DNA from 2 places in the Streptomyces sp. NPDC024017 genome. Region 1 is predicted to be linked to the other one. Evidence: riboswitches for the same ligand, from Rfam matches in the RefSeq annotation. Region 1 holds a riboswitch; the other holds the start of a gene.

Region 1 (6,139 bases):
CGGCGGCCACGACCTCGGCGGCCCGGCCCTCGACCCGCACGGTCAGGGTGTCGAAGTACGCCCCGTGCACGACCTCGACACCACCGCTCGCGAGCCCGGCGGCCAGGACCGTGGCGTACCGGTGGGTACGCCGCGCGATGCCCTTCAGGCCCTCCGGGCCGTGGTAGACGGCGTACATGCCGGCCATGACGGCGAGCAGCACCTGCGCGGTGCAGATGTTGCTGGTGGCCTTCTCACGGCGGATGTGCTGCTCACGCGTCTGCAGCGCCAGCCGGTAGGCCTTGTTCCCGTCGGCGTCCACGGACACGCCGACGAGCCGCCCGGGCAGGCTGCGCGCCATCTTGTCCTGGACCGCCATGTAGCCGGCGTGCGGTCCGCCGAAGCCCATGGGCACGCCGAAGCGCTGCGTCGTCCCGACGGCGATGTCCGCCCCGAGCTCACCGGGCGACTTCAGCAGCGTCAGCGCCAGCAGATCGGCGGCGACGGTGACGAGCGCCCCGAGCTCGTGCGCCTGGTCGATGACGGGCTTGATGTCCCGCACGGCGCCGGAGGCACCCGGGTACTGGATCAGCACGCCGTTGATCTCGCGCTCGGCGATCTCGGCGGGGATGCCCTGGCCGAGGTCGGCGACGACGACCTCGACGCCGGTCGGTTCGGCGCGGGTCTGGATCACTGCGATGGTCTGCGGCAGCGTGTCCGCGTCGACCAGGAACAGGCCCTTCTTGTTCTTGCCCAGACGCCGCGACAGCGCCATGGCCTCGGCGGCCGCGGTGCCCTCGTCGAGCAGGGAGGCGCCGGAGGTCGGCAGTCCGGTCAGGTCGGCGACCATCGTCTGGAAGTTGAGCAGCGCCTCGAGCCGGCCCTGCGAGATCTCCGGCTGGTACGGCGTGTACGCCGTGTACCAGGACGGGTTCTCCATGACGTTGCGCATGATGACCGGCGGCGTGAACGTGCCGTAGTAACCGAGGCCGATCATGGAGCCGAGGACCTGGTTGCGGTCGGCGAGCGAGCGCAGCTCGGCGATCACCTCGGCCTCGCTGCGGGCACCGGGGAGGTCCAGCGCCTCGGCGCTCTTGATCACGGCCGGGACCGCGGCGGCCGTGAGCTCGTCCAGCGAGCCGTAGCCGACCTGGGCGAGCATCTTGGCGCAGGCCTCGTGGTCGGGGCCGATGTGGCGCTGCTCGAAGGGGACTGCCTCTTCGAGCTCGGAGAGCGGAATGCGGTGGGCGGTCATTACGGAGGCCTCCTGGTCGACACGACCTTCGAGGGGCACCACTGCACGGGTACCCGGACGGCCTCCCCCTCTGTCATCTCAACCTGAGAGCTTCACCGGATCGCCCGAAGGCGTCCGGCTTTCACCGTCGGTGAGAGCGGAAGCCGTCGACACCCGCCCTGCTTTCCAGAGTGACCTCGTCCGTGCGGTACGTGAGCCTGAGAGATTCCGGGGAGGATTTGCTCCTTCGGCGCCTCCGATGGTGTCTGGAGGACTCTCCCGCACGGGGTCAACAGCCGCTGCCAGCGTACCAGCGAGGTCAACGCACGAACCTTCGAGTGGCCGCATCCCCACTTGTACCGTTTTGTAGTCTTTACGGATAGTTGCGACCACGTGGAGGGCCCGTGCGAACCGATATCGATCCTCGCAACCTGATCGGCCGCAAGGCGTTCGACCGCACCGGGACCAGGATCGGCACGATCGACGAGGTCTACCTCGACGACGCCACCGGCGTGCCGGAGTGGGCGGCCATACGGACCGGCCTGTTCAGCAGGGACGCATTCGTCCCCCTGGAGCCCAGCGAACTGATCGAGGGTGCCCTCCACGTCCCCTTCGACCGCGCCCTGATCAAGGACGCCCCCGACTTCGGCGTGGGCCGCCACCTCTCCCCCGAGCAGGAACTGCAGCTCTACCACCACTACGGTCTCGACCTGGCCGCTCCGCCCCCGCTCCCGGACCACGACTTCGGCAAGCTGGCGGGCACCGACGAGACGGCCTGAGACCCCGCCCCGGACGCTCCGACTCCCTCCTCGGGCCCGAATAACACCAAGGGCAACGGATCCGCCGCCTCCAGATCCGGGTCGTCGACCCGGAAGGTCCGCACGCGCCCGGGCTCCTCCGACGCGGGCGTCTCGAACCGAACGGTGACCCGCCCCAGGCCGCTGCCCTGCACCCAACCGTGCCCGAACTCGACGTGCCGCACGTCGTGCCCGGCGGGCCACCGCCGCTCGGCCAGCGACGGCTGCTCCTCGGCCTGCGCCACCGCATGCTCCTCGACCGGTCCCTCCGCGACCGTCCGCTCCCCCGCCTGCGCGAACAGATCCTCCTGCGTGTAGTCGGCCAGCCCGCTAACCCCCACCCCGAGGAGCCGCACCCCGCCGGTCGTGTCGACCGAGTCCAGCAGCCTGGCCGCCGCCTCACGGATCACCGCCGGATCGTCCGTGGGGCCGCGCAGCGTCTCCGAGCGGGTGAGCGTCGAGAAGTCGTACCGCCGCACCTTCAGCACGATGGTCCGCCCGGACAGCCCCGCCCCCCGCAGCCGGCGCACGCACCGCTCGGCGAGCCGCTGCACCTCCAGCCCGACCCGGGTCCGGTCGTGGATGTCCACGTCGTAGGTGTCCTCCACCGACACCGACTTCGCCTCGCGCTCCGCCACCACGGGCCGGTCGTCCCGTGCGAGAGCCATGGCGTAGAGACCGTGCCCGTGCGCCTTCCCCAGCAGCCGGACCAGTTCGTCCTCGCCCGCCTCGACGATCTCCTCGACCGTGGTGATACCGGCCCGCCTCAGATGGTCACCCGTCGTCGGCCCCACCCCCGGCAGAATCCGCACCGACATCGGCCCGAGCATCGCCCGCTCGGTCCCCGGCTCGATCACCACCAGCCCGTCGGGCTTGGCCTCCTCCGAGGCGATCTTCGCGAGCATTTTGGAGGCGGCGAGCCCCACCGACCCCGTGAGCCCCGTGACGGCCCGGATGTCCTCGCGCAGCTTCGCCCCGGCCAGCCGCGCCGACCGCTCGTCCCAGGCCACTCCCCCGGCCTCCAGATCCACGAACGCCTCGTCCAGGCTCAGCGGCTCCACCAGCGGCGACAGCGCACGCAGCAGCTCCATCACCCGCTCGCTGATCGAGCGGTAGAAGTTGAAGCGCGGTACGAGATACGCGGCGTTGGGCGCGAGCCGGCGGGCCTGCCCCATGGGCATCGCCGAATGCACCCCGAAGACCCGCGCCTCGTACGATGCGGTCGCCACCACACCTCGCGGCCCGAGCCCACCCACGACCACGGCCTTCCCGCGCAGACTCGGCTTCGACGCCTGCTCCACCGAGGCGTAGAAGGCATCCATGTCGAGATGCAGGATCGTGGGCGCGGTTCTCACAACTCCGATGCTGCCCTACGCCACTGACAACGCCCCGCGCGGCCGCCCTGAACGCCCCGCGAGAAATCGCTTACGGCCCGGCGCAGGAACGTCCCGCCTCCTGCGACCGCCAACGCCCCGCGCTCCCGGACGGCTCAGACGGCCCGGTTCCGCCGACGCGCCAGCTCGTCCGCAGGGTTGGGCCCGACCAGGGTCTCGCCGGTGTCGATCCGCTCTCCGTGCAGTTGGGACAGCGCGCTCTCGACGTCCCGCCACACCACGCCCACAGCGATCCCGAACACACCCTGGCCACCCTGGAGCAAGGCATGGACCTCATCGGGCGAGGTGCACTCGTAGACCGTCGCGCCGTCGCTCATCAGCGTCATGCGCTCGAGGTCGCTGAAACCGCGTTCCCTGAGGTGCTGGACGGCGGTGCGGATGTTCTGCAGCGACACCCCGGTGTCGAGGAACCGCTTGACGATCTTCAGGACGACCACGTCCCGGAAGCTGTACAGCCGCTGCGTCCCGGACCCGTAGGCGGGGCGCACGCTCGGCTCGACCAGCCCGGTGCGAGCCCAGTAGTCCAACTGCCGGTAGGTGATACCGGCGGCCGCACAGGCCGTGGGGCCGCGATAGCCGATCTGCTCGGACGCCATGGACGTCGTCCCTCCGCTGCTCGGCACCGCCGTCGGTCGCTGCGGAGCGTGGTCGGCCGCACCATCGGGCTGGGGGTATCCCCCGCCCGGGAGGGGCCGTGAGCCGGGGGGAGGGTACGGACCGCTCGCCCTGAGACTGCGCTCGGGGCCGCCCCCAGCCGTACCGTCGCCGCTGCTTCTCACGCCGACCTCCGTCCTTGACCTGCCTTCTCGACGGTAGGCAGTCACCAGGGGTGCGTCAACGATCGCCACACTCGCCACGCCGAGTGATAATCACCCTGAGAGTGGTTTCCCGTGCCCCACCGCGGGGAAAGGCTAGCCGAATGTGCTCGGCACGGGCCGCATGACGCACTCACACGCCACCGGCACATGCGGGCATTTCACACCCCTCACACATACGGCGGGCGGCCCTGTCACGGACCACATCGTCCGCCGGGCCGCCCACACACTCTCAGACCGCTGCCGCTCCCCGAGGAGCTCACTGACTGCTGGTGCCGAAATCCTCCGGAGAGATCTGGTCGAGGAACTCGCGGAACTTCTCCACCTCGTCCTCCTGCTCGTCCGGAATCGCGATGCCGGCATCGTCGAGCACCGTGTCACTGCCGTAGATCGGCGTCCCGGTGCGCAGCGCCAGCGCTATGGCGTCGGACGGGCGGGCGCTCACCTCGACGCCGCTGGCGAAGACCAGCTCCGCGTAGAAGACGCCCTCACGCAGGTCCGTGATGCGCACTTCCGTGAGCTCCTGGCCGACGGCTTCCAGCACGTCCTTGAACAGGTCGTGTGTCAGCGGCCGCGCGGGAGCCATGCCCTGCTGGGCGAAGGCGATCGCCGTCGCCTCCCCCGGTCCGATCCAGATGGGGAGGTAACGGTCGCCTCCCACTTCACGCAGCAGCACGATCGGTTGGTTGGAGGGCATTTCGACCCGGACACCTACGACATCGAGCTCGTTCACACAGCAACCCTAGGCCGTGCTCGGGACGTTTGGGTAGTCGGGCAGGTATCGGGCGCCTGATCCGGCCCCCGAGCGCCCGGCCGCCTCAGTGCAGCCGCACCCCGAGCGCCGTCTGCACGAGTGCGGCGTGCAGCTTCATCGTGAGCCCCGCCAGCTCCTTGGTACGGGCCTCGGCGTGAGCCCTGGTCTGCGGGTTCCGGTGCCGCCTCAGCGGGGCCACCACCTGGTCGACGAGCCCGGCCTCACGGTCGGCGGCGGCCTTCATCGCCCGCAGGTGCCGCGGCTCGATCCCGAACCGCCCGAGCTCGACGACGAGCAGGGCGACGGTGACCGCCTCGGCGTCGTAGGCCCCGTCCTCCAGTGGGGTGAGGAGACCGTAGGACTCCCACTCCTTGAGCACCTGCTCCTCGACGCCGACGGCGGCGAGCAGCTCCGCACGCCCGATCCTGGCCGCTGTGGGCCCCTCGGGAGGCCCGGACGCGGATTCACCGTCGCGCTGACGGCCCACGACCGGCAGCTGCACGGCCTCACCGCGCTCCATGGCCTCCAGGTGCTCCCGGATCACCTTCAGGGGCAGATAGTGGTCCCGCTGCATCCTCAGGACGTGACCGAGGCGCTCGACGTCATGGGAGCTGAATTTGCGGTACCCCGACGGGGTCCGCTGCGGCTCGATGAGCCCTTCCGACTCCAGGAAGCGGATCTTGGAGATGGTCACTTCGGGAAACTCGTCGCGCAGCACGTTCAGCACGGTGCCGATGCTCATCAGCCCACTGTCCGTGGCGGCGGTGCCGTGCCCGGCACCGCCGCTCGGTGTATGCAGCATGGACCTTCCCTGACGGATGGACCTTCGCTGGGTCTGTCCGGACGGAGCCCGGTCAGTAGCCCCGCTGGCTGGCGTAGAAGACCAGCCGGTACTTGCCGATCTGCACCTCGTCGCCGTTGTTCAGCGCGACCTGGTCGATCCGCTCCCGGTTCACATACGTGCCGTTCAGGCTGCCCACGTCGGCGACCGTGAACGAACCGTCCTGACCGCGGCGGAACTCCACGTGCCGACGGGAGACCGTCACGTCGTCCAGGAAGATGTCGCTCTGCGGATGCCGGCCGGCCGTGGTCAGATCGCCGTCCAGCAGGAAGCGGCTGCCCGAGTTCGGCCCGCGGCGCACGACCAGGAGCGCGGAACCCAGCGG
Region 2 (6,139 bases), on a different contig from region 1:
GGGGTTCCGTTATCCGGACAACGGGTAACGCGGGTCGGACGCGCTACGACAGGGGCATTTTAGGACATCCACGCACTTTCCACCCCTATCTACGCGCGGAGAGCTGAGCGATTGTCGCGTTCGAGGGGTGGTACGGGAGGGACTGCGGGGACGACTTCCAGCCGGTCAGTACCGGCCTTGGACGGGAGGGTAGCCGTAGCCGGAGGCCGGGGCCTGGACGGGGGCGGTGGCGTGGGCCTCGCGGTCGTAGAAGGGGCGGGCTCTCGCCCGCAGCCACATGGCGACCGGGTCGTGCTCGTCGGACATGGCGACGGTCGACACGGGGAGCCCGTCCGGCACGGCGCCGAGGGACTGCTGCATCATCGCGCGCACGGAGTCCACGGCCGACGGCGAGGTGTCGTACACATCCAGTCCGATGGCGAGGTACGGCGCCCCGAGCGCGGGCTGCACCCAGGCGCGGCGCAGCGAGCGGACGGCCGGGGTGCGGTGGGCGTTCTGCGCGAGCAGGGCGTAGAACTGCGGGATCTCGATGGCGGGTTCGGACAGCCGCAGGGGGCCGGCGGGCTGGCGGTCCAGGCCGGTGGCGATCCGGCGCAGGTCGAGCCAGGGGATGCCGACGCCGCCGCCGGGGGCGTGCGGGTTGAGCCAGAGTCCGTAGTGGTCGGGGAAGAGGGCGCGGGCCACGTCGACCCCGTCGACCACCTCGTAACTGCGGTTCCAGCCACTGGCGGAGAGCTCCTGGGCGGAGGTCACGCAGGGGGCGTAGCCGCAGCCGTCGACGTCCATGTTTCCGTACTGGGCGTCCGGGGAGCCGGCCTGGCCGTGCCACAGGAGCATCCAGATCTGGCCGGTGTGCGGGGTCGCGAGCGCGCGCAGGAGTGCCTCGTAGGCGTCGTAACGCCCGGGCGTGACCTGGCGCAGCATGTGCTCGACCTGTCCGGCCGCGGCCGTGCCGCTCGCGCTCACCTTTACCGCCCCTTCGTACAACGCCTCGACGGTGACCTAGCTTAAGCCCGCCCACCGACTCGGGACCTGATGCCGCCGTGCGGGTGCGGGCTGTGTGTGGTTCTCGCGCAGTTCCGCGCGCCCCTTCGGTGCGTCGCCCTATCGCTGGTAGAAGGGCCGGACCCGGTCCCTCATCCAGTTGCCCACCGGGTCCTCCGCGACGTCCAGGAGCACCAGGTTGACCGGCCAGGGGGCCGGCGACGCGGTGACGGCCCGGGCGAGGGCCTCCAGGGGGAGGGCGCGCAGGTCGCCTTCCCACTGGGAGAGTTCGACGCCCACGAACATCACGGGGTCGGCGGTCTCGATGGCGGCGAGGCAGCGGCGGGCCGTGACGACGACGCCGGTCGCCTCGAACTCGGCGGAGGCCGCGGCGAGGAACTCCACCGGGTCGTCCTGCCAGTCGGGCTCGAAGAGGCGGACCCGGCCGCCGCTCGCGGGGCCGTCCAGCGGGGTCCGGCCGGCCCGGCACAGTTCCGCCACGGCGGGCGGCGGCAGCGGGATGCCGACCACACCGCCCGGGTTGATGGCTATCCCCGCGTGCGGGGGCAGGCCGCGGGCGAACTCCACGGCGGGCGCGATGGTGTACGACATGTGGGAGCCGACGACCTGGCGGAACTGCTCCTCGGAGCTGAACACCGGCACGAACGCCTGACCGTCGATCTCGATGCCGGGCAGGTCGAGGGGGCCGCTGTGCGGGCCGCCGCCGCTGGGGAGCGGGATCCACACGAAGCTCCGGCCGAGCACCTCGACGATGCGCCCGCCGGCCGCCGGTCCGGCGCCGAGGGAGGCCGAGAGCACCTCCTCCAGCTCGTTGCCGGGCCAACCGCCGTGCGGGTGGGTCTGCGTCTGCGCCGGGAAGTCCGCGGAGAAGTCCGCCGGGATGTCCATCTGCCTACCGCCTGCCTGGAACCACTGCTGTGGCTCAAAAGGCTAACGGCTGACGGACGCGGGGAGGCCGGGCAGTGGACGGCGGTGTGGTGAGGGCGGCGCGGTGGGGTGAGGGCGGCGGATGCGGGCGTCCGGCCCTGGAGACCGAGCCGCGGACTGCCGAACGTGCGGATACGCCGCGCCGGGCCGGGTGCTCGCTGACCCGAGCCCGGGCCCGGGTCAGCGCACGAGCCCCGGTGCACGACCGCGGACGGCCGGGCCCGGCCCGGCCCGTCAGCCCGTGAAGCCGATTCTGTGGAGGGTGTTCGCCGCGTCCCGGTCCGCGAGGACGGCCGAGCCGCAGCCGCTGGGGAGGTCGCCGCGTTCCACCGCGCGCAGGAGGCGGGTACTGGCCGCGCGGTGGCGCAGGAACGCGTAGCGCGAGACGCCGCGGCCGCGGTCGCGCTGGCCGGCCAGGGCCTGCTCGGGAGTGACGTCGAGGAGGAGCAGGTGGAGCGTGCCGCCCCGGCGACGGGCCTCGCGGGCGAGCCAGCGGCGGACCCAGGCCTGGGTGCCGCAGTCGTGCACGACGACGGCCTCTCCCGTGCGCAGGGCGCGGCGCAGCCCGGCGTAGTGGGCGAGGCGGACGAGGGGGCGGTAGAGCGCGTACGGCAGGGCGCGCGGCATGCGCCCGGCCCAGCGGTCGCGGGTGTCCTGGGAGTCGATGCGCCGGCCCGGCACGGTGCGCCGCATCAGCGTGGACTTGCCGCTGCCGGGCAGGCCTGTGACCACGACGAGGTCGCGGGGGCCGAACAGCAGGGCGTGCGGGCTGTGGCCGGCGCGGTCGCGCAGATCGCGGACGACCGGTGCCGGCGCCGGCACCGGGGCACGGACCGCCCGGGCCCTTGCGGCCGGCTGCTCGGGCAGCGCGATGCCCGTCGTCGCGTACGCGGTGGTCCTGTTCACCGTGATCGTCCTCCCCTGGGGCCAGGTACGGAGTCCCATCCCCGCCGAGTGTAAAGAAAAGGTAATGCCGCAGGCCTCTCATTTACGTGCTGGTCCTGCAACAGGGCTGCTACAGGTCGCTGTGTCCGGCGCGCGGGACTCGTGCACTCCCTGTGAAAGGTCCCCCTGCCACGCCGGAAGGATGCGTGCAATGATGTGCGCGCCAACTGCATACCGGCCGTTTGAATCCGCGCGGGAGAGTTCCCAGCACCGCTGACGCTGGGGCGCCGAAGGAGCAAGTCCCTCCCTTGAATCTCTCAGGCCCCGTTACCGCGCGGGCGAGGCACATCTGAAAAGCGGGTCGCCCCTGTCCTCGACGGGGATGCGGCTCCACCCAAGGTGCAAGCCATCGACCCGTGCGGTCATGGCGAACCTCTCAGGTTCCGATGACAGATGGGGAGGAACGACCTCGCCCGTCATGCCCTGGGAGACGACCGACCGTGAGCAGTACAGGAGAACTCCGTCACACCGCGCTCGATGCCCTGCATCGTTCGCTCGGCGCGACGATGACCGACTTCGCCGGCTGGGACATGCCCCTGCGCTACGGCTCCGAGCGCGACGAGCACGCTGCCGTGCGCACGAAGGCCGGCCTCTTCGACCTCTCCCACATGGGCGAGATCACCGTCACCGGCCCGCAGGCCGCGGCCCTGCTCGACTTCGCCCTGGTGGGCAACATCGGCGGCGTGAAGCCGGGCCGGGCCCGCTACACCATGATCTGCCGTGCCGACGGCGGCATCCTGGACGACCTGATCGTCTACCGGCTGGGCGAGACCGAGTACATGGTCGTCGCCAACGCCTCCAACGCCCAGGTGGTCCTGGACGCGCTGACCGAGCGCGCCGCCGGCTTCGACGCCGAGGTGCGCGACGACCGGGACGCCTACGCGCTGATCGCCGTCCAGGGACCCGAGTCCCCCGGGATCCTGAAGTCCCTGACCGACGCCGACCTCGACGGCCTGAAGTACTACGCCGGGCTGCCCGGCACGGTGGCGGGCGTCCCGGCCCTGATCGCCCGGACCGGCTACACCGGCGAGGACGGCTTCGAGCTGTTCGTGAAGCCCGAGCACGCCGTCGAGCTGTGGCAGGCCCTGACCAAGGCCGGCGAGGGCGTCGGGCTGGTCCCGTGCGGGCTGTCCTGCCGCGACACGCTGCGCCTGGAGGCGGGCATGCCGCTGTACGGGCACGAGCTGTCGACCTCCCTCACCCCCTTCGACGCCGGGCTCGGCCGGGTGGTGAAGTTCGAGAAGGAGGGCGACTTCGTGGGGCGCGAGGCCCTGCGCGAGGCCGCCGCCCGGGCCGAGCAGAACCCGCCGCGCGTGCTGGTCGGGCTCGTCGCCGAGGGCCGCCGGGTGCCGCGCGCCGGGTACGCGGTCGTCGCCGGCGGCGAGGTGATCGGCGAGGTCACCTCCGGCGCCCCCTCCCCCACCCTCGGCAAGCCGATCGCGATGGCGTACGTCGACACGGCGCACGCCGCGCCCGGCACGGCCGGCGTGGGCGTGGACATCCGGGGCAGTCACGAGCCGTACGAGGTCGTGGCGCTGCCGTTCTACAAGCGCCAGAAGTAGACACTGGCCGGAGGGTCGCGGCAGCGACCCCGTGCCCGTCGTCCCAGCTCACCAGCAGTCCCCCCTTCCACAGCACTCCCGCGCGTACAGGAGAATCCAGGCCATGAGCAACCCCAAAGAGCTGCGCTACAGCAAGGAGCACGAGTGGCTGTCGGCCGCCGCGGACGGCGTCTCGACGGTCGGCATCACGGAGCACGCGGCCAACGCGCTCGGCGATGTCGTGTTCGTCCAGCTTCCCGAGGTCGGTGACTCCGTGTCCGCCGGCGAGACCTGCGGCGAGCTGGAGTCGACCAAGTCGGTGTCCGACCTGTACTCCCCCGTCTCCGGTGAGGTCACCGAGGTCAACGAGGACGTCGTGAACGACCCGTCGCTGGTGAACTCGGCCCCCTTCGAGGGCGGCTGGCTGTTCAAGGTGCGGGTCTCGGACGAGCCGGGCGACCTGCTCTCCGCCGACGAGTACACCGCGTTCTCCGCGGGCTGAGGGAGTCGTATGTCCGTCCTGAACACACCCCTGCACGAGCTCGACCCGGCGGTCGCCGCCGCGGTCGACGCCGAGCTGCACCGCCAGCAGTCCACGCTGGAGATGATCGCCTCGGAGAACTTCGCCCCGGTCGCGGTCATGGAGGCCCAGGGCTCGGTCCTCACCAACAAGTACGCCGAGGGCTACCCGGGCCGGCGCTACTACGGCGGCTGCGAGCACGTCGACGTGGTCGAGCAGATCGCGATCGACCGCATCAAGGAACTGTTCGGCGCCGAGCACGCCAACGTCCAGCCGCACTCGGGCGCCCAGGCCAACGCGGCCGCGATGTTCGCGCTGCTCAAGCCGGGCGACACCATCATGGGTCTCAACCTCGCGCACGGCGGGCACCTGACCCACGGCATGAAGATCAACTTCTCCGGCAAGCTCTACGACGTCGTCGCCTACCACGTGGGCGAGGACGGCCGGGTCGACATGGCCGAGGTGGAGCGGCTGGCGAAGGAGTCCCGGCCGAAGCTGATCGTCGCCGGCTGGTCGGCGTACCCGCGGCAGCTGGACTTCGCGGAGTTCCGCCGGATCGCGGACGAGGTCGGCGCGTACCTGATGGTCGACATGGCCCACTTCGCGGGGCTCGTCGCGGCCGGGCTGCACCCGAACCCGGTGCCGCACGCGCACGTGGTGACCACCACCACCCACAAGACCCTGGGCGGCCCGCGCGGCGGTGTGATCCTTTCCACGGCCGACCTGGCCAAGAAGATCAACTCCGCTGTCTTCCCCGGTCAGCAGGGCGGTCCGCTGGAGCACGTGATCGCGGCCAAGGCGGTCGCCTTCAAGGTCGCCGCCTCGGAGGACTTCAAGGAGCGCCAGCGCCGTACGCTGGAGGGTGCCCGCATCCTGGCCGAGCGTCTGGTGAAGGACGACGTCCGGGCCGTGGGTGTGGACGTCCTGTCCGGCGGCACGGACGTGCACCTGGTCCTGGTCGACCTGCGCCACTCGGAGCTGGACGGCCAGCAGGCCGAGGACCGCCTCCACGAGGTGGGCATCACGGTCAACCGGAACGCGATCCCGAACGACCCGCGTCCGCCGATGGTGACGTCCGGTCTGCGGATCGGCACGCCGGCGCTGGCGACCCGGGGCTTCACGACCGAGGACTTCGCCGAGGTCGCGGACATCATCGCCGAGGCGCTGAAGCCGGCCTACGACGCGGAGGCCCTCAAGGCCC

The links. A riboswitch is a leader RNA that binds a small molecule or an ion and turns the genes downstream of it on or off. The one in region 1 is predicted to bind glycine.
Region 2: linked by a shared signal. The riboswitch ahead of gcvT (glycine cleavage system aminomethyltransferase GcvT) and the one ahead of gcvP (aminomethyl-transferring glycine dehydrogenase) in region 1 are both predicted to bind glycine.

The regions. Positions count from the first base shown of each region.
Region 1 is NZ_JBEZYZ010000013.1:302,691-308,829, forward strand. It holds gene gcvP (aminomethyl-transferring glycine dehydrogenase) at 1-1,234, opposite strand, end outside; glycine riboswitch at 1,410-1,505, opposite strand; gene AB0G20_RS32170 (PRC-barrel domain-containing protein) at 1,618-1,992, shown strand; gene AB0G20_RS32175 (DNA polymerase IV) at 1,911-3,365, opposite strand; gene AB0G20_RS32180 (MerR family transcriptional regulator) at 3,500-4,183, opposite strand; gene AB0G20_RS32185 (bifunctional nuclease family protein) at 4,479-4,952, opposite strand; gene AB0G20_RS32190 (MerR family transcriptional regulator) at 5,038-5,775, opposite strand; gene AB0G20_RS32195 (FHA domain-containing protein) at 5,828-6,139, opposite strand, start outside.
Region 2 is NZ_JBEZYZ010000018.1:87,234-93,372, forward strand. It holds gene AB0G20_RS36075 (enhanced serine sensitivity protein SseB C-terminal domain-containing protein) at 166-966, opposite strand; gene AB0G20_RS36080 (enhanced serine sensitivity protein SseB) at 1,105-1,893, opposite strand; gene AB0G20_RS36085 (AAA family ATPase) at 2,167-2,838, opposite strand; glycine riboswitch at 3,061-3,160, shown strand; gene gcvT (glycine cleavage system aminomethyltransferase GcvT) at 3,318-4,439, shown strand; gene gcvH (glycine cleavage system protein GcvH) at 4,543-4,920, shown strand; gene glyA (serine hydroxymethyltransferase) at 4,930-6,139, shown strand, end outside.